DNA from 2 places in the Candidatus Methylospira mobilis genome. Region 1 is predicted to be linked to the other one. Evidence: riboswitches for the same ligand, from Rfam matches in the RefSeq annotation. Region 1 holds a riboswitch; the other holds the start of a gene.
What was found. Region 1 has a riboswitch for cobalamin ahead of F6R98_RS00240 (TonB-dependent receptor plug domain-containing protein). Riboswitches for the same ligand answer to the same signal wherever they lie in the genome.

Region 1 (14,897 bases):
AGCCGTCAAGGCGCATGATCGACATGGAAGCGCGGACACATGGCCTTGTCCAGCATCCTGAGACGCAGCCCTGCCCGCTCGATACCGAACAGCTCGCAATATGCCCAGGTAAGCCGGGCGGACATCATGCCACCACGCCGTATGGTCGGGTAAATCCTTATAATCCGGCAAAAGCGTATCGAATTTGTAGCGTTCGAAATCAATCGCTTCGACGATTTCGATTTCTTCGGCGCAACGCAGCAGCTCGGCTGCAAATGACAGAATCTGCGTTTCGAGTTGCCGATGAATGAGGCATAAATTGACATCATCTTTAAAAATGCGCGAAAGATCGCCAAGGTCATTCGAAGTCACGGCAGCAGGCGTTGCTGCGTCCTGCTGGATTATGTGAGTGAGCGCGTTCATACCGCCTCCTTATCCGGGTAACAATGGGTTTTCTAAAACGACGATCATGAATATCCCGGCTGCCAGCGCATAAACGACGAGGAGCCAGTTGTCGGGGCTCATGATGCAGGCTGCTCCTGATACCAGGCCGGAAACGGGTCTGAATAGGCCTGCCAAATGTTGCTGCCTGCGGCCAATTCGTCATCAGTCAGCAGACAGGAATCAAGTTCGCGGCGCGCTTGTTGGACATTGATGTTTTGACCGATGAACACCAGTTCCTGGCGGCAGTCGCCGAATGGCTCGGACCAGTTGACCAGGATATCGTCCAGATATTCCTGCGGCCATTGCTGTTCAGGCACTGAGGCCCACCAGCGCCCAGCCATGTCGTGATGCATGATGCCGCCCGCCTGCGACCAGCTTCCCGCGTATTCGTGACGCGACGCCAGCCAGAAGAAACCCTTGGAGCGTAGCAGCGTGCCGTTTTCCCAGTCGCTGTGATGCAGGTAGTCGTAAAAACGCTGCGGGTGAAACGGCCTCCGCGCGCTGTATACAAAACTGGAAATGTCGTATTCTTCCGTTTCCGGCACATGTTCGCCGCGTAATTCCTTGAGCCAGCCCGGTGCTTGCTCGGCCTTGGCGAAGTCGAACAGACCGGTATCCAGCACTTTATTCAGCGGTGCTTGCCCCATCACCATAGGTACAATTTCAGCTTCGGCGTTGAGACTGCGCAGGATGGCTCTGAGGTTGAAAACTTCATCGCTTCCAATAAGATCAATTTTGGAAATTAGGATGACATTGGCAAACTCGATCTGATCCACCAGTAAGTCGGCGACATTACGCTCATCCTCTTCTCCTAGAGATTCTCCTGCTTCTTTCAGGCTTATGGCATCCATGTAATCACGCATGAAGTTCACGGCATCCACCACGGTGACCAGCGTATCCAGGCGCGCGATGTCTGACAGGCTAACGCCGTCATCATTGCGAAAGGTGAAAGTTTCGGCGATGGGCAACGGTTCGGCGATGCCGGTGGATTCAATAACCAGATAATCGAAACGGCCTTCCTTGGCCAACTGCCCAACCTCTATCAGCAAATCTTCGCGTAAGGTGCAGCAAATGCAGCCGTTACTCATCTCGACCAGCTTTTCCTCGGAGCGGTTCAGCGCGACCTCGTTCCTTACCAAGGCTGCGTCGATGTTGACTTCACTCATATCGTTGACGATCACAGCTACCCGGCGATTTTCACGGTTGCTGAGTATATGATTGAGCAGGGTCGTCTTGCCTGCACCGAGAAAACCGGACAGCACTGTAACGGGCAGTTTAGGTTGGCATGTGTTGCTGGTATTTTGCTGAAGCATTATTGTAATGTTATATCGTTATGAAAAATAGATGAAAAGTCGGTAACTCAGTTCAGTCAAGGCAGTCGTTCAGCCCCGGTTTTCCGTTCGTTCTGAGCCTTGTCGAAGGATGAACGGAAACCGGGCAGGTGAATAGTTATCAGGCGTTTTAGTAACTTATCTGCACGCCTAGCTCTCCGCCAAGCCCCGGCTGCGGTGCCCAGACGCGCAGGAAGGAAACCGAGTTTCGGATAGTTTGGTTCAGCAGGTTGTTGCCCTTCGCAAACACCATGAACTCGAATCCTCCGACATTTGCAACCTTGTACTGCGCGTTGAAATTGAGCAGAAGGTAACCCGGTGTCGCGGTATCGTACTCTCCGGCCAGATTCTGCGCGTTGGCGCGGGTCAGGCGCAGGTTCATGTTATATTCGTCCTTGCTATACCCCAACTGCGCGCCATAACGAAGCGGCGGCATGCGCGGCACGTTGCCTCCGGCGACAAACCGCCCGCGGGTAAAGTCGCTGAACAGATCCAGGTCGACATTGCCGTATTGAGATTTGACCACGGGCAAGGTCAGATTGGCTTCGAAACCCATGAATGTCGCATTCTGCTGATTGTATTGGTAAACAGGCGCCGCCGCGCAGGTCGGGTCGTTGGGGTCGCAAGGCTGGTTATACGGGTAGACATTCGTATTGGCATAAACGCCGGTGTTATAACGGTAAATGTAGTTGTTGAACCAGTCCTGGAACAGGGTGATGTCCGCCTTCGCCCAATCCGATTTGAATTGGTAGCCCAAGTCCAGATTGTAGCTGGTTTCCATGTTCAGATTGCTGCTTCCGAGTTCGACGCTGCCGCTCGCGTCATGGTAACCGTTGAAATATAGCTCCTGGATTTGCGGCGCGCGCTGCGAACGGCTGGCGGCAAGGCGCACGTGGTGTTCGTCATTGACCTGCCACAGCGCCGAAGCCGATGCGCTGAAAGGAATATAGGTGCGTATCGGATTGTTCTGTGCGTTGATAGACGTGCCTTCGACACGCAGCCCCGCTTCATAGCTGACCGGGCCGGTATCGAATTTTTCGATGCCGAACAGCGCGTAGTTCTGGATATTGGAATAAGGGGAGATGACTGGAGCACCGGCAGGAAGGGTGCCGGGCGCGCTCAATACGTTAAAGCGGTTGTTCTGGGTTTGCAGCCCCCAGGTGCCGGTGAACGGCCCCAGCGGCTGGTGTTCCATCTCCAGACGGCTGTCGAACCCCTGATTGGTGAACGTGGTGTTGAGTTGATTTGCATCCAGCTCGACATGCGTATAGTCATTATACGCGATGCGTAAGCTCAGCTTCTTCGCCAGTTCAAAAGGGGTGTTTATTTCGTTTTTCCAGGTATAACGGCTCATGGTCTGGAAGATATTCACCTGCGGATCGCCCGCGCCTCCTCTCGGGGGAATACCGTAATAGTCGTTGCGGTTGTTATAGGACAACCCGGCATAGCCCCAGTCATCAATGTAAGAGACGCCTGCGGTTCCGCCTATCGCATTGCCCGATGTATTCCCGACATAGCCGTAGGTGTTGACATCCGGGAGATTGCCGGTCGTTTGCTGATAGGCGCTCTGGTCGATGGCATAGCCGGGGATGGTCTGATTGGCGTTCCGGCGATAAAATCCGTCCAGATGGAGGGCTAACTTGTCCTTGCCAGCGTCCAGCTTCAATACGTTGGAAGTTTCATTGCTCATCGTAATGTAACGCGACGCCAGCGTGCCGGTAATCGGTTTATCCGGCATTTTCATTGGCACGCGATTGTCGATAATATTGACCGCGCCGCCGATCGCGGTTCCACCGTACAACAGCGTCGCCGGGCCGCGCAGCACTTCGATGCGTTCCGCCAGCACCGGTTCTATCGCGTTGGCGTGATCGCCGCTGAATTGCGATGCATCCAGGATGCTCAGGCTGTCCTGCAGGACCTGTACGCGCGGCCCGCCCTGGCCGCGCACGATGGGCTGGCCGACGCCGGGACCGAAGGACGCGTTGTTCATCCCGGCTTCCTGTTCCAGCGTCGATCCCAGAGAGTCCGCGATTTTTTTCTTGAGATTATCGCCGGATAGCGTCGTCTGCGGCTGTCCGTTAGCCAGAACTACCTCATTGAGCGCAGGCGCTTCGACCTGAACGATATCCAGTGTATCCATTTCATTGGCGTCATTGACGTCGGCCAGCGCTGTTTCGGTGCCGAAAGGCAGGCATAGGCTCAGACAAAGGCTTGCGAAAAACGAGGGGCGTAACATTTGTTCCTCCAATGTAATGTTATATATTTACAACACGTATCAGGCGCAAAGTAAACGACTACGTACGAACTTGCAGCGTACCGCCGGCTTGGCTCAACACAACCATACTGTTATGTTATATAGTAACACTCTTCTGGTAAAGAATTTTCTGCACGACGCCAATAAAAGTCGATACCCGCTAAAAAGCGCCACGCCAAGGTTTGACGGCCATGCCGTTAATTCAAGGAATCATCGCTGTTCGGCAGAGCCTGCCCGAATTTACCCCGAGGGAATGCCGGAACCCCGACTTTCAGGATTACTTGCGAAGCAATGTCCTTGCCGGTATGACCGCTTAATTTAAATGGCACTGGAAATCCGGATTAGAAATTTACCGTGATTCCCGCCCTGACCATGCGCGGTTGTATCGGATGGAACGTGGCGCCGTTATATTGCGTTACATTGCCGCGGGCGCATTGATTATTGTTGCTGAACGTATTGCAAAGACCGTATTGGTATCCGGCACGATGGCATATTGCTCATCTTATTCAACAGGATACGAAATTCTGCATGCGCGTCGAGAACGGTTTTAACTGCCACCGATCAAAATAAACGGGATGCCGGCTACAAAATCAACCGCACTTATGCCTTCGATCACCTCAAGCGTTGTCTGCCGCGTTGGCTGATTGTCTCGCTACCTTCGACGATTGAATTGCTAGCCACTTTCGCGGAAATCGCCAAAAATCTCATTGGCTTCATTCCAGGGGCATCCAAGCCTCGACCCAACCCCCTAAACCACATCAAAAATATACTTATAAAACAATAATATGATTCAATATCAACACTTAAGTTGATAGGATTGACTAGTCAGTAGGCATAAAGTTATCCGGCTTAGGTTCGCCAAGATACTTTTCACGCAAACGATAATAAAGATCGAGCCGCTCCCATTCAGGCTCAGGCAATACGCGCTGTTCATCAGACAGGAACGGCGAAGGCAAAAAAACTGTTATCAGTTGATCGCCAAAGCCGTTCCATAATCGTAAACCCCAACTGCGTCCACCGCCGCATTTGCCGCCACGCATTTCGAAAAACCCAATTTTGGCAACGGGACGATTTTTTCTCAGCTCTTCATCCGGGCAATTATTGTGCGGCCCAATACAAAGATGAAAATGCCAGTAACCCAGATCAACGGTCAAATAGCCGTCAAGATAGGAAAGTTTTGGTTCTTCTGTAAAACGTACTTCGAAAACGGCACCTTCAACACAGGGGCCAACAACAATCCTGTTCCAGTTTTTCGAGAAAAGGTCTTGCGACAGCATCTTCATATTTTCTTCCGTAGGTTCGAAGAATGTATATTCAGTGCTTGTGCCGCCCGGATTTTCAACCGTCTCACGATTGAGAACGGTTGAGTCACAGATTGCCGTTGTCATTTGTTTTTCCATTAGGCGTATCTGGTTTTTGCTGTGCGCTATCATCATAACCGTAAGGACAATGACGACAACCTGAATGGCAACAATAGCCGCGTTTCAAGTGATATTCGGCTGTATAAACCACCCAGCCGTTCTCATGATAAAAATCAACCCCTTTTGTCAATTGCTGCATATTTGTTCCGCATGTCAGGCAATGCCATGAATAGTTTAACTATTGAAAATATTGCAACCGTGTAACACAAGGTATAACCCACGTAAGAGGGGTAATATTCGGCTGCCTGTGCAAAATATCGCCCCCAGGATAAATCCGTGTAACGTCCCGAAAGCAAATAGAAACTGCCGTTTGAAATCAGGAACGCGATGGATGCAGCCATTACCAGTGCTGCAAATTGTTGCATTGCGCTCGCCGCCGACAACACAGGAAACTTGGCGCACCATTGACCGCCTATCCACATCGCCGCATAAGTAGGGATCAGAAAAACATAAGCCTGTGAAATACAAAAATCGCTGACACCGTTGTGGGTAATCGCCAGATAATCAATCAAACCTGCTTCCAGCAGTAAAGCGATGAACAAATAGCGTCCTCCCAGCCACAAACCGGCCAGAAAAAACACCGCCAGCGAAGCATCCGGCAATGAAAATGCCGAACCAACATGGTGAAAACGGGTGGCGGCCATCAATGCCATCAACGCAACTGCGCCGGGCCGAATGGATGAAGCTAGTGTTATATTCATGATGAATCTCCAGTGTAAGTTAAGCGTAGCGATAGAAAAATGGTATTGCCCAAGACAGCAAACGAGAAAAACTTAAAACTTCACAGACACCCCGCCTATGCCGGTAAACCCCAGCGTGCCATACCCCCAAACCTGCTGGTAACGCTTGTTCAACAGGTTATCCATGCGCACGAACAGGGCTATATTTTCGTTCACGTCATAGTTGCTGGAGACATTGACCAGCACATAACCGGGTACTTGCACGACATTGCCGACGGTGTCAAAAGAGCTTCTGCTTCCCACAACCAGTGTATTTACATGAAAGGAAGCCTCCGGTATGAATCGATAATCGAGATCGAAGCTGCCCTTGTTTTTGGGGCGCAGTAATAACGGCGAGTTGGTGCGCACGCCGGTATAGGGATCAGTCAGTCCGTAAGTCTGATCGAGGGTATAGTTGACGCGCAATGACAGGTCGTCGAACGGCTTGTACTCCACAAAGCTTTCCAGACCTCTGGCAATCGCCGAGCTGACGTTGGCAACCTGACCTCGCCCCCCATTGGCGTTGGGATTCCATTGGATCAGATTATTGAACTGGTTGTTAAAATACAAAGCGCCCAATTTCAGTTTTTTATCCAGCGCATACTGTTCCAGCCCGGCATCCATGTTGAGACTGGTTTCCGGCATTAAGTTAGGGTTGCCGTAACAGCTTAGGCTCAGTTCGCATAGAGACGGCGCTTTGAAAGCGCTTCCCACATTGGCCTTGATGCGATTATCCAGTTCGGGAACCTCGATCACCTGATTAAAACGCCAGGTCATGTGACGTCCGAACTGGCTATTATCATCCAGACGCCCGCCCACCGTGGTATGCAGACGTTCCAGCCAGTCGAGCTGATTTTGCAGATAATAGCCGCCGTTGCTCATCGAGCCGTTGGCGTTGGAGGAACCGCCGCTCTGACTAACCAGCGTATTGAATTTACCATCGAAACCCGCAGTCACCGTGTCATTCTCCAGCACATGGACGATATGCAACCATTCGGCCTTGATAGCCGTGCCCTGATACGAAGAAGGAGACGTCCAATCGGGGGACAGTGTAGGCGTGGTGTAATAATATTGCCTGTCGGTCAGGCTATAGTTGATACCAAGACGCTGTTCCCATTTCTTATCGAACAGAAACAGCCGCCCCTGACCGCGCGTGTAGACTTCATTGGTATTGGAGAAATAATAGGGATTATCGCAGGATACAAAATTCCCGCTGAAGCCGGTATAGCCGGAGCCGCCGCAATTATCCAATCCTACTTGCGCCTGATTGTAGCGTAGCGTCCAGTCCAGATCCAAATCATCGGTGACCTGATAGCCGGTGCGCGCGGACACGGTCGTATTCTGATAGGCTTCACGTTCGTTGTTGCCCATGGATTGCGCGGCAGCGGAAACGCCCATATTCTGAAAATGGCTGGCATTCAGCGTGTAATTCAACCCTTGGCTTTCACCCGATACGCCGCCGCCTACTTTCCAGGTATCGTAATTTCCGCCTTGAGCTAAACCGTTAAACTGTGTCTTACCGGAACCGTGCTTGGTAATGATGTTGATGACGCCGCCCATTGCATCCGCGCCCCACATCGCACTGGCGGCCCCGCGTAAAATTTCTATGCGCTCGATGTTGTCCACCTGAAGATTGGCAAAATCGAATGCGCCATCCGCACTGCCGGGGTCGTTCATTTGGATATTGTCTATCAGCACCAGCGTCTGACTAGCGTTTGCGCCACGCGTAAACACCGAGGTTTGAGTACCCGTGCCGCCATAGCTCATCACATCAAGCCCCGGTACCACGCGCAACACGTCGACAACGGCATTCAGTCGCCGGGCTTTGATTTCTTCAGCGGTGATGACGGTAATGGTATTGGCTATGCTGGATTCCCTGGTTTCGGAACGGGTGGCGGTAATCACCACCGGATCCAGGGCATCGCTGGAATCGCTTTCAGCAAAAGTAGGGAGAGGCATCGCCGTCAGGACGATGGAAAAAGATAGCAGTCGCACTTTCATGGATAGGCTCACTGGTCATGCTGCGAGCACGCCCCGCTCACAGCGTTACGAGAGACTATAGATCGAAGAGTGGACAGGTTGGTGTAGTGAGGAGCTTAAACAAAACAGCTCACGGTCAACCCGTGAGCCCTCCGCTACAGTCGGTTTTATGGCGATAGCCGGGAAATACCTCGACAAATCGCCGGAATCAGGCCGGTATCCGGGCTCGTGAGCAGCTTTGGGGCTGGAGGCATCGCCTTCCCATGTCGAGTATCGACACAGTGGCCTATTGATGCCGCTTAACTCACTTACCGTTGCGGGGGCAGCGCCGGACTGGATCGAAATCGCACCGGCTTCCCGTTTAACCTGCTGCATTGAGCTGCAACAGGCACCTGAATCAAGTTGGATACTTTACAACAAGTTAAGCACTAGATCAAAATAGGATACCGTATATCGGGGTGTTTCCAGCAAGATCGTAAAGTAATGCCCACCACCCCGCCGACGCTTTCTGGAATCGGCGAAGAGATGGGGTGTGGCGGTGACTGTTGGTCTTAGGCTACTGCGCCCGCCGCAGTGGCCGCCGGCACCTCGACCAGGCAGCCTGTTTTTACATCATAGATGTAACCGTAAATGGGGATTTCCCTGGGCACCAATGAGTGGTTGCGGATACGCTTGACGTCTTCCAGCACACTTTCTTCCTGCTTTCTGATTGTGAGCCAGTTGATGTATTTCCCGTCGCTACAGCCAGACCCTTCACCGCAATCGTGCCAGCCGCTTTCATCTATAGACGCGGTTTTAAGGCTGCTGGACAAAAGATCGCTCATGATCTCATTGGTAAAAAGCTCCATGCCGCAATCGGTATGATGAATCACAAACCACTCGCGCGTACCCAGCAGCTTGTATGAAATCACCAGCGAACGTATCGCGTCATCACTGGCGCGACCGCCGGCATTACGAATTACATGCGCATCGCCTTCGACCAAACCCGCGTATTTCGCGGGGTCCAGCCGCGCATCCATGCAGGTCAAAATCGCAAAATGTCGGGCAGGCGGCAACGCCAGGGACGCCTTATCGCCAAAGTCGGCAACGTAACAGGCATTGGCATTTAAAACTTCTTCAAGTATCTTGCTCATGTCATTCTCCTCTGTATATTTTTATCGAGCAGGCATCCTATTTTCAGTACTCTCGGAACACCAAAATAGGCAGGATATTAGACAAGGTTCACAGATAACATATCAAGCCATTTATATAATAATATTGTAATTGCTCTATACTCACAAAAGGATCAGCGTAAAGCCGCCCGGAATCCTGCGTACTTGCAACGAAACCTTGGTTAAGTCCTTCGACAAGTTCGGGGCGAACGGTAACTCTTGATTCAGTTGGTAGCGAGCCCTTCGACTGCGCCAAAGAGAGCCTGATCGAACCATGAGCGGAATCGACTTGTTCAGAGCTTCCCTGGATTTTGGGTTTAGAAAACAGCAGAACGTAAAGTCCAGTTAAGCTGCGCCTGTCAGATACCTGTGAAATAACCGAATCAATTCGTTTTTGTACCAGCTATCTTAACTTGAAGGGAGAATTAAAGATGCCCTCATGGCTCATAATTGTAGCGATTGGCATACTAGGCGGCTTGGCAGCGGGCTTTTTTGGTATTGGCGGGGGAATCGTCATTGTACCGGCGCTGATTTATTGGGCCGGTTTCTCACACCACATGGCTACGGGAACCACCATTGCCGTGATGCTTCCCCCCATCGGTCTTGCCGCAGCATTCGAATATTACCGACACGGGAATGTAGATGTACGAGCCGCCCTCATTCTGGCCGTAACCATGTTCCTTGGCGCATGGGTTGGCGCCTACTTCGCCAACCAAATGGCAGGCCCGTACCTCCGCCTCATCTTTGGAGTCTTTGTTTGCGGTATTGGAGCGTATCTTGTTTATGGTGCTTGCAACCGTCTCGGTTGGCTCTGAGGGGGAAGTGATAACGGTTTTAATCGGAAACAGTATGACGAACAAAAAATTTGATTATCTTTTCGGGCGCTTGGCGATCATTACCTTTATTGCATTGATCAGTGGTTGCAATGATGGCGTATCCGTTGGCACGGCAAGCGTAAGCGGCACACAAACCCGGCTTGGCGGCCATGTACTCAACGATGACGGCCCTATTGATCAGGGTCGTGTGGAAGCAAAAGATGCACAGGGACACATTGCCGCACAAACCGAGCTGAAGGGCCAATCGACTTATGCGATGACGCTGCCGACTGGCACGCTATATCCCTTGGTTTTGACCGTTTACCCGGAAGCCGCGCCGAATGATGCGCTCAGCGCTGTGGTTACCGACCCCAGCGCTAGTATGCAGGATATCAGCCCGGTTACCACCATCGTGGTGAATACCGCCTTGAGTCTGGGTGGTTTTACAGAAACCAACCTTGCCAAGGCCGCTGGAGCCGCTATTGCCCAGCGCAAGAAATCGGGCGGTGGCGGCGGAGGTGGTGCGGCAACCACCAGCGAAAGCTTTAAGGGAGACGCTACCAAACAATATGGCGGCTGGCATTAAGCGTTCGCTTTAAGGGTGTGTGCGCCCTAACCGCCGAAAATTCCGGCTGCTGCACAAGCGTTCAGTCTTAACCTGATTTTAGGTTGAAAACCATACAGTTTAGCTATGCTTTGACACGTATTTGACATAACCAAGACGTGTGCTGGTTAACGACCGTTTTTGCTATACATATTATTTTTCATTTACTTACGAAATATACGGAATTCTCGGCGGTTTGGGCTTAGACCACCTTTAACAAACCGCTCAAAATAATAGTAAAAACAAATATACTAATATACCATTGAAGCCTGTGACCCAAGCAGCCGAATAGATTAATAAAAGAGGCGAGTCTGTTTGAACCTGAGGTTATATGTAAAGCTTTATAAGCCATTCGCGTCGTCGCTTTCTTGCTCAAACAAGCATGGGGCTATTGGCTTATGCAGGTATGCTCCAGTTTGAACGTCTATTTCCAGGTACGCAGCAATGAAGATTAGCTATTTAGTTATGTCTATTTTTGGCGCATATCTTTGTTGGGGCTATAACGCTCAAGCGACTGAAGCGGCGATTCCCAACACGCATATAACCGTGCAGGGGCCTATGATTTCCGAAAAGGAAGCTGCTTTGATCAAGCGCGGCGAATATGTGGCGCATCTGGGGGATTGCATTGCTTGTCACACTGCGGATAAGGGAGCGGCAATGGCGGGCGGTCGCGAGTTTCCGACGCCCTTCGGCAAGGTTTACTCTACCAACATCACGCCGGACACCCAGGCCGGCATCGGTAAATATTCATTTGCGCAATTCGATCGAGCCATGCGCAAGGGGGTGACTGCAGACGGGCATAATTTATACCCTGCCATGCCCTATCCCTCCTATGCCAAAATGAGCGAAGACGACATGCGCGCCTTGTATGCCTACCTTCAGCAAGGTCTGGCACCGATCAATCAGCCCAACCAGCCGTCGGAGATGCGCTGGCCGTTCAGTATGCGCTGGGGCCTGACATTCTGGAACGCGGCGTTTCTGGATGCTGAGTCCTTCAAGCCGGATACTACAAAGGATGCTGTCTGGAACCGGGGCGCTTATCTGGTGCAGGGGCTGGGACACTGCGGTGCCTGCCACACGCCACGCGGCATTGCTTTCCAGGAGAAGGCAATGAGCGATGCGGATTCCCATGGCAATCGCTATCTTGCGGGCGAAACGGTTGAAGCGTGGCATGCGCGCAGTCTGCGGAATTTATGGGAGGTGGAAGACACCGCCTATCTGCTGAAAACAGGAAAAAACCGTTTTACTACGGTTTCCGGCAACATGGCGGAGGTGATTCACCACAGCACTCAACACTTCACGGACGCCGATCGAACCGCGATTGCCACCTATCTGAAATCGCTGCCGCCGGGCGAAAACGAACAGCCAATACCGGAGAGTACCGGCGCAGCGACAGTGCCGACCGATCTGTATACGACGCGTGGCGGTCTGGGGTACGTTCAGTTTTGCGTGGCCTGTCATCGTCAGGATGGCTTGGGAGTGAAAGATATGTTCCCGCCGCTGATGCAGAATCCGACGCTTAACTCTGCCGATCCGTCCACGCTGCTGCATATCATGCTGACGGGCGGGAAAACGGCTGAAACTGCCGCGCACCCACGCGTCTACGCCATGCCTGCCTTCGCCCGGCTGTCCGATCAGGAACTTGCGGAAATCCTGAACTTCGTGCGTGCCATTTGGGGCCATCATGCTGAACCGATAACCGCGTCCCAAATAAAAAAGATGCGCGCGCACCTCAATTCCAATATTACTGATGCTGCTCTGTTTGACACGCCGCGTCTGGCGGACATGCTGACCAGCCCCAATGCCGGGCAATTAATACAGGGTATGCGCCTGCATCTTGAAACTCGGGCGCTGTTGCCGCAGAACGTTGGCAGTTCCCTGAATTGCACCAGTTGTCATCTCAATGTGGGTACGGTGGCGGACGCTTCGCCGTTCCTTGGCGTATCCGCTGTTTTTCCCGGTTATGCCGCGCGTTCCGGGCGGATCATCACGCTCGAAGAGCGCATCAACGGTTGCTTCGAGCGCTCCATGAACGGTAAACCGCTGCCAATGGATTCAGAGAGCATGAAAGCGATGGTGGCCTATTTCGACTGGATGAAAAAGGACATCAGATCGCAGGACAAGATCGCCGGGCGCGGCGTCGGCAAGGTGGATATGTCGCTCAAACCCAACGTGGAAAACGGCAGGCAGGTATACGCCACGCAGTGCGAGGTGTGTCATGGCAACGACGGCCAGGGCTCAAGGCAGGCTGAGGGCCGCGTTATCTACCCGCCGCTGTGGGGTGACGATTCGTTCAATATCGGCGCCGGTATGGCGCGCACCTACACTGCGGCGGCCTTTGTTCTGTCCAATATGCCGGTCGGATTCCATCAGAAATTCCCGCTGGGACAAGGCGGTATTTCGGAGCAGGATGCCGTCGATGTGGCAGCGTATTTCACGCACCAGCCGCGCCCGGATTTTCCCGGCAAGACGAAGGATTGGCCGAAAGATAAAAAACCTATGGATGCACGTTATTAAAATCCATTTGCCGGAGGTACAAACTCACTTTTCCAGATTAAGTCTCCTGATAGCACACTAAATTAAACTTATTAAAGAGGCGATACCGCCCGAAAGGAGGTTACATGCAAGGTTTTATCAATCATTCACGCCGTCGTTTTCTTGCCCAAACAGGCTTGGGCCTGCTGGCTTATACAGGAGGGAGTACATGGCTGCATGCAATGGAGGGGGTGGGCATGATGCCCAAAATGGCGCCTAACAAGGCATCGCCTCTCTTTAAACCCGATGTGGAGCTCGAGCTGATTTGCCGGCCCGGTACGGCGCATATTCTTCCTGGCCAGCCCACGCAGGTGCAGCAGTACATAGGTCGTTTGATCAATGGCCCGGACAACACTTTGGCGGCGCTGCCCGATTCTTATCTGGGGCCGCTGATGCGTTTCCAGACAGGGCAGAAAATCCGTATCCATCTGCGTAACGAGTTGGACGAGCCGACCATTACCCACTGGCATGGACTGAGCGTGCCCGCCCTGATGGACGGTCATCCCATGTACGCGCTGGACAAGGGGCAAACCTTTGTTTACGAATTCGAAATGCGCAACCGCGCCAGCATGATTCTGTACCATCCTCATACGCATGGAATCACCGGCAAGCAGGTCTATCATGGCTTGGCCGGCGCCATTATGGTCAGCGACCCGGAAGAGCAAAAGCTGGATCTGCCTGCCGGGGAATACGAAATACCCATCGTTATTCAGGATCGATTATTCGATGAACAAAACCAGTTGATTTATGCGCGTAACATGCATGATCGCATGATCGGTTTTCACGGCGACCGTATCCTGGTTAATGGCCGCCCCGACTTCAGTATCGATGTGGCCAGCCGAGCCTATCGACTGCGCATTCTCAATGGATCGAACGCGCGCATTTACAAACTGGCCTGGGATGACGCCATGCCGATCACTGTGATAGGTGTTGACGGCGGATTGTTGGAAACGCCGGTGCATAAACCTTATGTCATGCTGGCTCCCGGCGAGCGCATTGATGTATGGGCCGATTTCAGTGCGCGCAAGCTCGGTTCGCAGCTGGTCATGCGTAGCAGCACTTTCAGTGGTGCGTTACCGAAAATGGCTGAGCGTATGATGCGTGGAGAAATGGCAGGGATGGGTAGAAATGCAGGGGGCATGCGACATGAGACCGAGGGAGATAAACAAGGCGGCGAACATGCCATGATGGGCGGTATGCGTGCAATGATGCGCAATAAATTGCCGCTGGGAAGCGAATACCCCATTTTTACCGTGCGAGTAAGCCGTCAGGTGAGCGAGAATCCGAATCTGCCGACGCATTTGAGTAAAATCAACCGATATCGAGTGAGCGATACCGCCAACCCCAGCAAGCCGGTAGCGCTTGGCATTTCCGAGGGACCTGGAGCAATGTTGCTCAATGGACGGCCCTATGCGCCTAACGATTTTATGGATGGCGAGCGCATACCTTTCGGTACGCTGCAATTGATGGAAATTTTCCATGCGCATGGCGGTAAAGGCGGGCATGGAGCTGCAGCAGGTCAAGACGAAGATAAAGCGCCGATGAGTCATGGCGATGACGTGCAATCCGGAGCGAAGGCCGAGATGCGTCATGATGACGCGGAAAACTCAGAGCAGGGCATGCACGCCATGGGCGGTGGTATGGGCATGATGAATGGTATGGGT
Region 2 (14,897 bases), 2.1 Mb from region 1:
GAAACCGCGCCGGAAGGTTTCGAACCAGCGCACGCTGCCGCCCTTATTTTCAATCTGAAACTCGGCCAGAAGCGCCAAAATGTCATCGCAACGCTTCCAACATGATTCCAGCCCCTTGCCGCATATTGCAGCGGCGCGCAGCAGCGCCGACAACTCCGACAAACGCGTTTGCAGTTCCTCGAGGCGCTGCATCGCTTCCGCATTGGCGCTGAATTCAGTCCAGGCCGCTTTCATCGGCTCCACACCCATGGAAAGCCGCAGTTCGCTTACCGCCAGTTCCACCCGGTCAATAGCCTGACCCAGCTCGCGGTCGCCGCACGCATCCTTGAGCTGTTCAGCCAACGCGTCATGACAAAGTTCGGTCAACTGGCGTGAAGACAAGATCAGCCCCAGAAATTGGGACGCCGTTTCGGCAAACTGGTGCGCTTCATCGATAATCACAACATCCGCTTCCGGCAATAGCTCGCCGAAACCGTCGCTGCGTATCGCCCAATCCGCCCACAGCAGATGATGATTAATCACCAGGATTTCGGCCTCCTGCGCGGCCTTGCGCGCCTTCAGTAAAAAACAGTCGGAAAGCTGCGGGCATTCCTGGCCGAGACAATTGTCGGCGGTCGATGTCACCCACGGCCAGATTACCGACGATTCTGCCACGCTCTCCATCTCTGCAATATCGCCCCTGCGCGTGGTTGCGCCCCAGCGCTTGATCGCCTCTATCGCCCCAACCTGGGAGCGCAAGTCGTCATGACGGAATACCGACAGGTTATACAAACGATAGGGACACAGATAATTGGAACGGCCCTTGAGCAAGGCCGCGCTAAACGGCACTCCCAGCACTTGCCGCAGCAGCGGCACGTCCTTGTGGAACAACTGATCCTGTAAATTGCGCGTGCCGGTCGAGACGATCACTCGCCGTCCGGATAAAATTGCCGGAACTAGGTAAGCCAGGGTTTTGCCGGTGCCGGTGCCGGCCTCGGCAACCAGCGTCTTCCTGCTTTTTATCGCCTCGGCAACCGCTTCCGCCATTTCCAGTTGCGGTTGGCGCAGGCGGTAGCGTTCGACTTTGGCCGCCAGCAGACCGTCAGGGCTGAAAACCTGACTGAGGCTGATCACTTTAAACCACCGGGTTCGCCTTGGACGTGGTCCGTAGCGGCTTGGACGGAAACGGATTAGGCGGTTGCAACAAACCGGATGGTTTGATTCTAACCAGCAAACGTAATTTTCGGTATTCGGCGCGAGGCACGCTGTCAGGCATCAGCAACAAGGATTTCCGTCCCCGGGCGGTCTTGAAGTACAGGAACGCAATCTTGCCGAGTACCAGCGAGCCGGCCGATAAGGTCCCCGCCAAAATTTGCCCGTTTCGCAGATGCAGCAGCCAGCCCTGATCAGTGCGAAACTCCAGCGCGCTTATTTTAACGCGCCCTATGTTGTGCAACTGCAGCCAGCAGCTTACGCCGATCAGCACGGTCAACCCTACCTTAAGCCACAAGGGAATACCGGAGACACCCACGGCCAGCAAAGCCCCACTATGCACCAGCCACACAAACCACCACAATGAACGAGACGGTACAGGATCAAGCCTTAACATCAACACATCCTCTGATCTTGATGATCAGTTTACACAGTAAAACATCCTGGGCGGGTTCTTCCCGCGCCAACAACCAACCCGCAAGCACCGGGTCGGGAACATCCAGCAAACGTATGAAAGCCTGCCTTTCCTCTTCAGTCGCCTGCGGAAGATGGCGCAGCCGGTAGCAATCCAGCAATCGGTCCAGCTCCCGCATGCCGCGGCGGCAAGACCAGGCTATTTGTCCGGGGTCGCGATTCACGTCGTCACAACTGCCGCTCCATCAACATACGCTTGATCCCCGCGATGGCTTTTGCCGGATTCAGGCCCTTGGGACAAGTCTGAGTGCAGTTCATGATCGTATGGCAACGATACAAACGGAACGAGTCCTCCACCGCATCCAGCCGCTCGCCACGAGTTTCGTCGCGGCTGTCCATGATCCAGCGCCAGACTTGCAACAATACCGCCGGCCCCAGATAACGATCGCCGTTCCACCAGTAACTGGGGCAGCTGGTGGAACAGCAGGCGCAGAGTATGCATTCGCTCAAACCCGCCAATTGTCCGCGCTCATCCGGACTCTGCAATCGCTCGCGATCGGCGGGAGCGGGGGTTTGCGTGGAAAGCCAAGGCTTGATCGCGGCATATTGCGCGAAAAAATGCGTGGTGTCGACTACCAGATCCTTGATTACCTGAAGATGCGGCAACGGGTAAATACGAATCAGATCGCCGCATGACGCCAGAGGACGGGTACAGGCCAGCGTATTCTGACCATCAATGTTCATCGCGCAGGAACCGCACACGCCCTCGCGGCAGGAACGCCGGAAAGTCAGGCCTCCATCGGCTTCGGCCTTGATTTTTATCAGCGCATCCAGCACCATCGGGCCGCATTGGTTCAAATCCAGCTCGAAGTTTTCGATACGCGGCTTGGCGCTTCGTTCGGGATCGTAGCGATAGATCAGGATACGCCGCATACGCCGGCTTTTGTCGCGGCTGACGCGTTGCGCCATAGCCGGGCGCTTGAACCATAGCATCAGACGTTGCAGAAATCCGGGGCTCGTCATGGCTTCAATATACGCGCGGTTGCGGCGGGAATACAGTCACCGCATCGGTAAGCGTATAGAGATGCACAGGCCGGTAGTCGATATCGACCTTATCCGGACCATGCAGCCAGGCCAGCGTATGTTTCAGCCAGTTTTCATCGTCACGCAACGGAAAGTCTTCGCGCGCATGCCCGCCCCGGCTTTCCTCCCGCTTTAACGCGGAGAAGACGGTCACCAGGGACTGTTCCAGCAGATTTTGCAGCTCCAGACATTCCGCCAAATCGGTATTCCAGATCAACGAGCGGTCCTTTAGCTGAATATCGTCGAAGCGTCGTCTTGTTTCCATTAATTGATCCAGTCCTTCCTGCAAGATTCCGGCATTGCGGAAAACGCCTGCGTGGTTCTGCATGCAGGTCTGCATGGACAAGCGCACTTCCGCAACGCGATGCCTGCCTTGCGCGTGACGCAAACGATCGAAGCGCTCCAGCGTTGCGGCGCAGGCATCGGCGGGCAGCGAAGCATGTAACGCATCCGCTCTGATCAACTCAGCGCACCGCAATGCCGCAGCGCGTCCGAACACTACCAGATCGAGCAGCGAGTTCGATCCCAGACGATTGGCGCCATGCACGGAAACGCAAGCGGCTTCACCGACAGCCATCAACCCCGGCACCGGTGTTTCCGGGTTGCCGTCGATCAGGGTAAGCACTTCGCCGCGATAGTTGGTCGGGATGCCGCCCATGTTGTAGTGTACGGTGGGTAACACCGGAATCGGCGCTTTAGTCACATCGATCCCGGAAAATACGCGCGCTGTCTCGGAGATGCCCGGCAAGCGCGCATGGATCACAGCTGGCGTGAGGTGTTCGATATGCAGCAAAACGTGATCTTTTTTCGGCCCGACTCCGCGGCCGGCCTGGATTTCGAGCGTAATCGCGCGGCTTACGACATCGCGCGAGGCCAAATCCCGCGCATGCGGCGCATAGCGCGTCATGAAGCGCTCGCCTTCAGAGTTGGTAAGGTAGCCGCCCTCTCCTCTCGCTCCTTCGGTAATCAGGCAACCGGCGCCATAAATTCCGGTCGGGTGAAATTGTATGAACTCCATGTCCTGTAGCGGCAAACCGGCGCGTAATACCATGGCGTTGCCGTCCCCGGTGCAGGTGTGCGCGGAAGTGCAGGAAAAAAAACTGCGCCCGTATCCGCCGGTAGCCAGCAGCGTCGAATGCGCGCGGAACAGGTGCAGGCTGCCGTCGTCCAGCCGCCATGCCAGCACGCCACGGCATTGCCCCTGATCCATGATCAGATCGAGCGCGATGTATTCGATGAAAAACTCGGCCTGATGGCGCAAGGATTGTTGATACAGGGTGTGCAGTATCGCATGACCGGTCTGGTCAGCCGCGGCGCAGGTGCGCTGGGCGTTGCCATTGCCGAAATGGGTGGTCATACCGCCGAAGGCGCGTTGATAAATGGTGCCGGTCGAGGTGCGCGAAAACGGAACCCCCATATGCTCGAGTTCGATTACCGCCGGCATAGCCTCCCGGCACATGTATTCGATTGCATCCTGATCCCCGAGCCAATCGGAACCTTTGACGGTGTCGTACATATGCCAGCGCCAATCATCTTCGCCCATATTGCCAAGCGCGGCGCTGATGCCCCCCTGCGCAGCCACGGTATGGCTGCGCGTAGGAAATACCTTGGTCAGGCAGGCGGTTTTCAATCCTTTCTCCGCCAGCCCCAGGGTGGCGCGTAAACCCGCGCCACCCGCCCCTACAACGACGGCATCGTAATAATGGGTGCTGATCGGATAGGCAGGAGTCAATGTCACTGATTCAGCCCTTGAAAACAATAATGCGGATCAGGGTGTAAACCGCCAACGACGCCAACAGCAGCAAGAGCAGGTGTGCAGTTATCAGTCCGAAAAATTTGAGCGCGCGCAGATGAATATAATCGTCTATCACAACCTGAATTCCGATCGCGGCGTGACAAAACATCACTACCAGCAGAAAAACAAGTATTAGCGTATTCCATGGCAAAGTCAGCCAATGCATAATTTCAGCATGAGTCGCATAGGGGAGAGAAGCAGCTGACAGCGCAAACCATAGCACCAGAGGAATCAATGCCGCAGCGCTTGCGCGCTGAAGCCACCAATGCGACGTGCCGCTTCGGGAGGTTCCCAAACCTAAAGCAAACCTGAGAGGCGTGCGATAGTGTTTTTCCATCGGCTTATATGTCCAACCCTGGTTTGCTGTTAATAAAATCAACCAGCGCGCTGCAACGAATAACAGGCGCGCCGAAATCGGGAGCCGGAGTTTCAGCCGCGTTGTCGCAGCCATACGCGGAAGGAGCCCAGCGTTTGGCCGGTTCCCCGCGCCAGTCGGCGGCCGGCAACCCCTGAAGTTCGGTTTGCTTGAGATGCAGACCATAACATCCGCCCGTCAAAATCACGGCGGCGCTAAACTCGAGCATGGCGTACCTGTGTAGTGAGTCGCGCAGCATGCCCCTGCCGCTATCCCAGAACAAATGCCGTAGCCCATGACAGAGATGCATAAAAAGTGCGAACAGCCACAGATACAAACTACTGATACCGGCCGAGGATTGTAAAAATGCGTGTATAGGTTCATAGGCTGACGGCCCATCAGCCACCTGCATCAACCAGAACACCCATACCGGCAAGCCCAGCGTTAACAAGACGCCGGTAACGCGGTGCAGAATCGACAGCACCGCGGTTGGAGGAAAACGAAAAATGCGCAGATGAGGGGAAAGCGGACGTGTCATAGTGTTCAGTTAAACGCCAACAGGCCGGTATCCCAGCATTCCGGCGCCTCGTAACCAAGCAGGTTTACCGTGGTGGAGGCAATATTGCTTAAACCGGGCGCTGGGATGTCCGCCAGCGTCACGGCATTGTTCAAAGTGTTGCCGTACAGAATGAACGGCACCGGGTTCAACGTGTGAGAAGTTTTCGGCTTGAACGAACCGTCCGCATTTTTTTGCGGTTCCCCGGTTTTGCGATTGAGCTCATACATTTCGTCGGCGTTGCCATGATCGGCGGTAATTATGGCGGCGCCTTGCAGTGCATCAATTACCGGCAAAATACGGCTCAAGGCCAGATCTACCGTTTCGACCGCCAGCGTAGCCGCCTGCAGATTCCCGGTATGTCCCACCATGTCGCCATTGGCGTAATTCACGCGCAGAAAACGATGGCGTCCGCTCTGTAGTTGCACGATCAGTTCATCGGTTATTTCGGCGGATTTCATCCACGGGCGTTGCTGGAACGGCACAAGATCGGACGGAATTTCAATATAGGTTTCCAGCTTCTCATCGAATTTACCGCTACGGTTGCCGTTCCAGAAATAGGTCACATGACCGAATTTTTGGGTTTCAGAAATTGCCAGTTGCGCGACGCCCGTATGCGCCAGAAACTCGCTCATGGTGTTGCGTATGGCTGGCGGATCTACCAGGAAATGTTTGGGAATATGCAGATCTCCGTCATATTGCAGCATGCCGGCATAGACAATATCAGGTACGTGCACGCGGTCGAACGCAGAAAATTCGCTTTCTTCAAAAGCCCGCGAAATTTCCATGGCGCGGTCGCCGCGAAAATTAAAGAACACTACGCTGTCGTGATCTTCGATTCTGCCCACAGGCTCGCCGGCATCGGCAATGACAAAAGGCGGTAAATCCTGATCGCCGACGCCGGGATGTTGCGCGCGCAGACCGTTGACCGCGGCTACCGCGTTATCGAAGTATGGGGCATTGCCCAATACATGGGTTTGCCAGCCGCGTTCCACCATGGCCCAATCGGCTTCGTAGCGATCCATGGTTATCGACATGCGCCCGCCGCCGCTGGCTATGCGGATATCGAAATTCTCGCCGCGCATTTCGTCAAGAAATGTTTCGAACGGTTGCAGATAGTCCAGCGCGGAGGTTTCCGGCACATCGCGTCCGTCCAGCAGTACATGCACGCGTACGCGCCCAACGTCTTGCTGACGCGCCTGTACGATCATGGCCTTGAGATGATCGATATGAGCGTGTACGTTTCCATCCGAAAACAGCCCGAGAAAGTGCAGTGTCGAATCGTGTTCGCGCACATTGCGGATCACGCGAAGCCAGGCATCGCCGCGAAAAATGCCGCCGCTCTGTATCGCCTCATTGACCAGCGCAGCTCCCTGATGGTAGATACGGCCTGCACCCATTGCGTTATGCCCGACTTCGGAGTTGCCCATGTCGTCATCGCTGGGCATACCGACCGCGAGTCCGTGCGCTTTAAGTAGCGTATGAGGGGAATGCGTGAGCAGAAAATCCAGCGTCGGCGTCCAGGCCTTGCGCACCGCGTTGCCCTCCAGCGCGGAACCGGAACCGATACCGATTCCATCCATCACTATCGTCAACAGAGGCCCGTTGATCCCGGGGAAAACAGGGTGTTTATTCAACACAAGACTGTTCAAGCAAGACTCCGGCTTAAAAACTATGGCGCTATGCTACGCGACACGATCACAACGCGCAATGATGTTATCCGATGATTTCAGCATTAAATTTCCGCAATCCTCTTCGGCGCTATGACCTGCAAACCGGCTGATTTATAACAATTAATATTGAAAATAGCATAATTCATAACCAAAAACCATATTGATATAGCCAATCGCTCTTGTCACCAAGCGGAACTGTTCGTGATTATAACCTTGAAAAGCACAGATTTATGATGCCGCCAGCCTGTTTTTGCTCGCGCCCCGTATGGATCAGGCATCCCTCGCCATGGAGTACCAGGACGTTGAAACAGATTGCACAACGTATCAGCCAGCCCAAATCGGTCAATTCTGCTGCGGAACAGGCTATGCACGTCAAAAAGCTGGCCGATAGCCATTCCAGAAAACTGGATAATCTGGCCAAAGGCATGCCGATTCTGGATGGGACCGAGGTACTCGATCTCATTATCGAGTATGTGGAGACTAAAGATGAAGACGCGTTTTGCACCGTACATTTGATTAACGAAGAAGCAACCCACCTGATTTGCAAAGCCTCCAGCGCCGCTTTATCAACGCTGAAGGCGTCGCTGTCCAACCTGGAAATAGAAGATTTTCCGAATTCTCTGGCTATAGCGGCACAACAAGGCATACGCGCCGTTGTCGAAGATCTCCGTTGTCACGCCGACTGGCAACACCACCATGCACGCACGGCGCTGGCCGGCTTGATTGCCGTATGGATAGAGCCGATTCGCGCCTCAACCGGGAAAGTTATCGGCACTTTTTCAATCTTTCGCAGTAGTAGCGCGGGCCCTCCCTCCGACAATGACCTTGATCGACTGCAAAATGCATCGAACCTTGCCAGAATAGCTCTCGAACGCAAAAGCCTGCAGGAAGAATTGTTGCTCGCGGCCTCCGTTTACCAAAACAGCAGCGAGGCCATCATGATCACCGATCAAAAAGACTATGTCGTTGCAGTAAATCCCGCTTTCACACGCATCACCGGCTATCCCGAATATGAGGTCATCGGTAAACCGCAACGGCATTTCAAACAAAACCGGGCCGGCGGCGCATCGTATAAGAAAATCATGCAGATACTGAGAGCAGACGGACACTGGCAAGGCGAAATATGGAGCAGGCACAAAAATGGCGCGGAACTCGCCGTCTGGCTTACGCTTAACAGCATTCCGGATGAAATCGGGGATGTATACCGGCATATTTGCCTGTTCTCCGATATCACTGAAAAAAAACGTTCGGAAGAATTGATCTGGAAACAGGCCAACTACGACGCACTGACGCTGCTGCCGAATCGCCGCCTGTTTTTTGATCGTCTGCAATTGGAAATCAGCAAATCGAAACGCACGGGAAAGACGCTGGTATTGATGATGATCGACCTCGACGGTTTCAAGGCCGTCAACGACCAGCTGGGGCATGCCGCCGGCGACCACCTGCTCAAGGAAACAGCGAAGCGCCTCCGCGGGTGTGTACGCGAAGGAGATACGGTAGCACGTTTGGGCGGTGATGAATTCATCCTGTGCATCCCGCAAATCGGCGATATCGCCTGCATAGAGCGTATAGCGCGCAGCATCAATCAAATACTGGCCAGATCAATCGGATTGGCGGACAAGTTTCTACGCGTATCAGGCAGCATCGGCATCGCAGAATACCCAAAAGACGCAGACAACATGGACGACCTGCTAAAACACGCGGATCAAGCCATGTATGCCTCGAAGAAGCTTGGGCGCAATCGCTACAGTCGTTTTACGTCTTCAATCCACGAGGAGAGCGAGCAGCAGCAGCAGTTGATTAACTGCCTGCGTTACGCGCTTGATGCGCGGCAGTTCAAAGTGCATTTCCAGCCGATTGTCGATTTGGCCACTGACCGCATCATCAAGGCGGAAGCGTTATTGCGCTGGACCCACCCGCTGATGGGCAAGATCAATCCCGCAGTTTTTATTCCGATAGCGGAAGAAATCGGCTTGATCGGTGAAATTGGCGATTGGGTCTTTCAGCAAGCTGTTCAGTACGCCAAACGCTGGGGCCAATGTTCATCCACCCGGATACAAATCAGCATCAATATTTCGCCAATACAACTGCTGGACGGTGGTTCTCACAACACCTGGACAGAGTTTCTGCAAAAAGATACTTCGAGCGCGGCCAATCTGGCCATCGAAATAACCGAAGGGCTGTTGCTCAATGAGCATCGAGAGGTCACGGAAAAACTGATGCGTTTCCGCGAACTGGGCATACAGATCGCTCTGGATGATTTCGGCACGGGCTACTCTTCCCTGTCCTATCTGATGAAATTCAAGGCGGACTATATTAAAATCGACCGCTCGTTTATAGAGGGTTTGCCGACCGACCCATCCTGCATCGCGCTATGCGAAGCAATCATCGCCATGTCGCATCGTCTGGGGCTGAAAGTGATTGCCGAGGGCGTCGAAACCAAAGCGCAACGCGACCAGCTTCGGGATATCGGCTGCGATTATGCACAGGGATATTTGTTTTCCAAACCGGTGCCTGCCGAGGAAATGGAACAGTTGCTTCTTGCCCAATCAGTATTGGCTAGCGCAAACCAGACTGCCAAAGGCACATGAGCAGCAGAATACGCCCCTCCCAACATCAGGCATATAACACTTTCAGCGCTGCTGAAAGCTTATCCGGACATTGCTGAGACCGTAAGACGTCATTTCCGCTTTCAGGCCTTACGCGTTGTAGTAAAAATAGTTACCGAATTAGGTTCTGTTGACGTATCACCGCAACCAAATGAGAGCTGAGACGAAGTGAAGGAAGGCCATGTAGTTGCGAGCCGTTTTTTCAAAACGCGAAAATATTCTCCGGTAATGTTTGATTTTGTTGAAGAAGCATTCAATCAGATGGCGTTCCTTGTAAATAAGCCAATCGCATTCGCGCACCTTGTTTCGATTGCAGCGCGGAGGAATCACGGCTTTCATATCCCTCGCTACGATGGCCTGGTCCAGCGCATCGCTGTCATGGCCTTTGTCGCCGACAAACGCACGGACACCCGCCGGCGTCAGCGCCGGCAAGGTTTCAGCCTGCCCTCCGGTCAGTACGAATTCGAGGGGATTCCCCAAGGCATCCGTGATGGCGTGAATCCTGGTGCTGAACCCGCCCTTCGATTGTCCCCCAAGGCTTCGTCCCCGGCGTTGCCGCCCGCCGCGCCACCGGTGCAGGGATGAGTCCGGTTGATGGTGGAGTCGATAAACACGCTTTGCACATCAGGATGATGGATGCATCCGGCGAACAGCGACCGCCAGACCCCATGCCTGCTCCAGCGGGAAAAACGCTTGAACACGGCGTTCCAGTTGCCATGCGCTTCCGGCAGCAAACGCCATTGAGAACCAGATCGAAGAATTTGCAGAACAGCGCCAGAAAGGCCCGGCACCGTTCCCCGGACGTCGACCGGACATGCCGATGCTTCACCAGTATGGGATAGATAACGCTCCAGTCTTCGGCGCTAATGTCGAGTCGGTTAGCCACTTTACGAAGTGGTTCCACCTTCGCTGGTGGCGCGTGTTCATGTCAAAAGAACCCAGAACATTTTGACGTGAGAATAAAATTCCATTAAAGTTTGTAGCTTAATACTCCTTGGTGCCCGGACCGATCAAAAACCGGTTCGGGTTAAACGGGAAGCAGGTGCGCCGAAAAGTCCCCGACAGGTAAAGCCTGCGCTGCCCACGCAACGGTAAGCGAGTCTTAACGCATGCTCTATAAACGTCACTGTGTGCTTGCATACACATGACGAAGACGAGATGCGCTGATGGTAGCAATCCATCGCTCGCCAGTCCTGATACCGGCCAAAGGAGCTGCTTAGAACCCGCGATGGGCGGGTGCAAGCTGGACAAACCACCGGTGGCGCACCGGGTTGGCGTTCCTGGTTGTATCTCTCCCGTCTGTTTTTCTATTGTCTTATCAATAAAACCAAGGGAGATACCCATGACTACTCTATCGCTCTCCACCCTCACCGAAACCCGTAATCTACGCCAGGTTCTGTCTGCTGTTTCCGCCATGGTGCTGGGTGGTTTACTGATACTCACCGTGGGCTTTGCGCCGCTGGACACAGTACATAATACCTCGCACGATACCCGGCATTCGGCCAACTTTCCCTGCCATTAACCCCTTCACAATCCGTGTTTATCCCTATATTGCGTACTGCAGCCATAGCCGGCTTGCTGGCGGCGTTGCTGTTGACGCTGCTGCAGGCGCTGTGGGTAACGCCGTTGATTCTGAATGCCGAAACCTATGAAAACAGGGCTAATGTATTTGGGATGAGCGCACAGCTCGCAACCGAAGCGCAGGCAGCAGATAATTTCTGGGGACGCACGGCCGGTACAGCCCTGGCCAACGCGGCGATGGGCTTGGGGTACGGCCTGATTTTAAGCGGTCTTTATTTGCTGCGCCGTCCGTCCGGGTCCGGACTGCTACAGGGTGTGGCATGGGGCTTGGCCGGCTATACGGTGTTTTTTGCCGCGCCAAGCCTGGGGTTGCTGCCCGAGCTGCCCGGCACGGCTACTGCCGAGTTAAGCGCGCGCCAGCATTGGTGGCTGGGTACTACATTGGCGACAGCGGCAGGTCTGGCCCTGCTGTTTCTGCAAGCGCGGCGTTTGCTACAGATGCTGGGACTGCTATTGCTGATGCTGCCCCACTGGCTCGGCGCGCCGCAACCGGCATTAGCCGTCAGTCTGGCGCCGGAAGTCCTGCAAACGCAGTTCCGCGTGGCGACCTTGATCTGCAATGCCTTATTTTGGCTGCTACTGGGAATATCTTCAGTCTACCTGTTTCAACGCAGTATGGAGGATAATGGGTGAGTCCGCCAGGAAAAGTCTGGTTCGTAGGCGCGGGGCCCGGAGATCCCGATCTGATCACGGTCAAGGGACGCAAGCTGATCGAACGGGCCGATGCGATTCTTTATGCCGGTTCGCTGGTATCGGAAGCCGCGCTACACTGGGCCAAGCCCGGCTGCGCCGTGGCCGATTCCAAGGACATGACGCTGGAGCAGATAAGCGGCTGGCTGATCGAGCAGGCAGGCATGCATGCGACCATAGTGCGTCTGCAAACCGGCGATCCCTGTCTTTACGGCGCGTTGATAGAAATGGTGCGTCCCCTTGATGCGATGGCTATCGAAGTCGGCGTGGTGCCCGGCGTCTCTTCGGCGATGGCTTCGGCGGCAGCGGCAGCGGAAAGCCTGACGCTGCCGGAAGTTACCCAGACCGTAATCCTGACGCGTGTCGAGGGCCGAACGCCGATGCCCGAGCATGAATCGCTACGCGAATTAGCCGCTCATCATTGCACCTTGTGTCTGTTTCTTTCCATCACATTGCTGAAAGAAATAAAACGCGCGTTGATGGATGCCGGATGGTCAGATGATGCGCCGGTGGTAGTAGTGCAAAAAGCCAGCTGGCCCGATCAGGAGAAAATCGTACGCGGCACTTTGCGCGATATACGTACGCGCTGCATGGACGAAGGCATTACCAGTCAGGCGATGATTATCGTCAGCCCGGCACTGGGCGCACGTCATTGGCCTGATATAAAACGCTCCAAGCTTTACGACCCTGGCTTCTCTCATCGTTTTCGCAAAGCGGAACATTCATCATGAACAAAACAGATACCCTGTTGCTGGTAGGTCACGGTTCCCGCAATACGGCAGGCAACCTCGAAATTGAACAGTTTGCCGGGCAATGGCGTGCGCGGCATCCGGACTGGCGCATTGTGGTCTGCTTCATCGAGTTCGCCGAGGTGTTGCTGGCAGCGGGGCTGGATTTGGCAGCGCGCGACAGTCAGCGCGTGATCGTGGTCCCACTGATTCTCAATGCCGCGGGCCATGTCAAAATGGAAATACCCGAAGCCATCGAACATGCTCGGTTGCGCCACCCCGATACCGAATTCGTTTGCGCGCGTCATCTCGGCGCGTGCGAAGAAATCCTCGCGGTTTTGAAGCGTAATCAACGGAGCGCCCTGGCGCAACTGGACTACCCCGATCCACACAACACCGGCGTCATCCTGATTGGGCGCGGCTCGTCCGACCGGGTAGCAAACGGCGAAGTGGCGAAGATCGCGCGCTGGCTGTACGAGGAAAGCGCTCATTCCCTGGTAGATATCGCCTTCACCGGCATCACCTATCCGCGCCTGGAGTCCGTTGTGCAACGTCAGGCAACGCTAGGTATGAGACAAATCGTCCTGCTGCCCTACTACCTGTTTACCGGCACGCTGATCGAACGCATCAAGCGTCAGAACGAGCGCTTGCGCATGCAATACCCCTCCATTCATTTTGCATCGGGCGATTACTTCGGCTTCGAACCGGAAATACAGGCCCTGCTGGAGCGTCGCATCGACGAAGCAAACGGTGTGGCCCAGGCCCGCGCGATGATGGAGTGCGACGGCTGCAAATACCGCGAGTTTGCCGCCGACCAGGGCAAAGGACATCAGCATTAACTGTGCTGCATGATTGCGCTATGTCTGTCATTCGGTCATGCGAGGGTATACGCACAATACAAGCCTGCTTCCAGGTAAATACCGCGATTTAACCAAGCAAAATACTCAGGCATTATTTCGATTCGTGATATTATTGATGAACGATGATATGGAATGCCTTGTTCAGCGTTTCCCGCAACGTTTTGCAAACCTGGCGGTCGGGAGAAATAGCCCGCCCGACCATACTACTTACAGAACAAAATATGAGCAACATTATCACCGAACAACTCACCGAAGCCGGACGCCGCATCGAACACGACTCTTTTGCGGTTGTCGACGCGGAAACAGGCGCCCATGACTACCCGGAGGAGGAATGGCAAGTCGTCCGACGCATGATCCACGCCACCGCGGATTTCGAGTTTAATGGTTTAACCCGTTTTCACCCTTCCGCCATTGAGGCCGGGATTGCAGCCATCCGTAATGGCGCGCCGCTGATCGCCGATGTGGAAATGATTTGCGTAGGTTTGTCGCAACCGCGCCTGGAGCATTTCGGCGTGAAAGCTCATCATTTCATCGCCGACCCGGACGTCATTAGCGAGGCCGGAAAGCAAAATAGCACGCGCGCAGTGCAGGCGATGCGCAAGGCGCAGACATTAGGGTTACTGGAAGGTGGAATCATCGCAGTAGGCAACGCCCCCACCGCATTACTGGAAATTGTGCGCATGATCGGACAGGAAAATCTTAAGCCGGCGCTGATAGTCGGCATGCCGGTAGGTTTTGTATCTGCTGCGGAATCCAAGGCCGCTACAGCTGAATTAACGGAAACGCCCTGGATCATCACTTCGGGACGCAAGGGCGGCTCGACTCTCGTGGTAGCCGTAATCCATGCGCTGCTGGCTCTGGCCGAGGCGCGCCGCTAAGTCTCATGAAAAAAAGGGTCAAAGGAACGCGCAAAGGTTATACCACCGGCGCCTGCTCCGCCGCTGCGGCGCGCGCGGCCACTTTGGGGCTGATAACAGGTGGTGTACCGGAAGAAATTGAATGCGAGTTGCCGAACGGTCAGTGCGTGCGCTTTGCGGTAATCGAGGGCGAATGCCGCAAAGGCGAATACGCCCACGCCGTCGTCATCAAGGATGCCGGCGACGACCCTGATGTAACCGACAAGGCGCCGCTGACCGCCGATGTCCGGCTGTTATCCGACTGCATCGGCAGCGTGGTGCTTAAAGGCGGCGCCGGGGTCGGTATCGTTACCCGACAAGGTCTCGGCCTGGAGGTCGGCGGTCCGGCCATCAACCCTGTGCCGCGCCGCAATATCGAGCACAACGTCCGCGCAGTAGGCGACTTTTTGCTGCAACGATCCGGACTGGAAGTCTCCATTTCCGTACCCGGCGGCGAGGAAATGGC

Region 2: it holds a riboswitch for cobalamin, as region 1 does, so the genes downstream of both, F6R98_RS12195 (CbtB domain-containing protein) here and F6R98_RS00240 (TonB-dependent receptor plug domain-containing protein) in region 1, are expected to answer to the same signal.

What each region holds. Positions count from the first base shown of each region.
Region 1 covers NZ_CP044205.1:51,882-66,778, reverse strand. Annotated here, with positions in the region: gene F6R98_RS22960 (DUF1826 domain-containing protein) at 1-402, opposite strand, end outside; gene zigA (zinc metallochaperone GTPase ZigA) at 501-1,736, opposite strand; gene F6R98_RS00260 (TonB-dependent receptor) at 1,885-3,990, opposite strand; gene F6R98_RS00255 (DUF7676 family protein) at 4,830-5,396, opposite strand; gene F6R98_RS00250 (DUF5522 domain-containing protein) at 5,377-5,568, opposite strand; gene F6R98_RS00245 (hypothetical protein) at 5,543-6,130, opposite strand; gene F6R98_RS00240 (TonB-dependent receptor plug domain-containing protein) at 6,203-8,149, opposite strand; cobalamin riboswitch at 8,323-8,539, opposite strand; gene F6R98_RS00235 (beta-class carbonic anhydrase) at 8,680-9,261, opposite strand; gene F6R98_RS00230 (sulfite exporter TauE/SafE family protein) at 9,711-10,094, shown strand; gene F6R98_RS00225 (hypothetical protein) at 10,129-10,680, shown strand; gene F6R98_RS00220 (c-type cytochrome) at 11,143-13,215, shown strand; gene F6R98_RS00215 (multicopper oxidase family protein) at 13,320-14,897, shown strand, end outside.
Region 2 covers NZ_CP044205.1:2,695,697-2,710,593, forward strand. Annotated here, with positions in the region: gene F6R98_RS12140 (ATP-dependent DNA helicase) at 1-1,113, opposite strand, end outside; gene F6R98_RS12145 (protein YgfX) at 1,115-1,588, opposite strand; gene F6R98_RS12150 (FAD assembly factor SdhE) at 1,575-1,829, opposite strand; gene F6R98_RS12155 (succinate dehydrogenase iron-sulfur subunit) at 1,834-2,574, opposite strand; gene sdhA (succinate dehydrogenase flavoprotein subunit) at 2,633-4,420, opposite strand; gene sdhD (succinate dehydrogenase, hydrophobic membrane anchor protein) at 4,431-4,820, opposite strand; gene sdhC (succinate dehydrogenase, cytochrome b556 subunit) at 4,825-5,376, opposite strand; gene gpmI (2,3-bisphosphoglycerate-independent phosphoglycerate mutase) at 5,382-7,034, opposite strand; gene F6R98_RS12180 (putative bifunctional diguanylate cyclase/phosphodiesterase) at 7,370-9,658, shown strand; gene F6R98_RS12185 (IS5 family transposase) at 9,815-10,255, opposite strand; partial or broken gene F6R98_RS22800 (transposase) at 10,336-10,467, opposite strand; cobalamin riboswitch at 10,655-10,898, shown strand; gene F6R98_RS12195 (CbtB domain-containing protein) at 11,019-11,198, shown strand; gene F6R98_RS12200 (CbtA family protein) at 11,213-11,890, shown strand; gene cobM (precorrin-4 C(11)-methyltransferase) at 11,887-12,678, shown strand; gene F6R98_RS12210 (sirohydrochlorin chelatase) at 12,675-13,514, shown strand; gene F6R98_RS12215 (precorrin-8X methylmutase) at 13,757-14,413, shown strand; gene F6R98_RS12220 (cobalt-precorrin-5B (C(1))-methyltransferase) at 14,419-14,897, shown strand, end outside.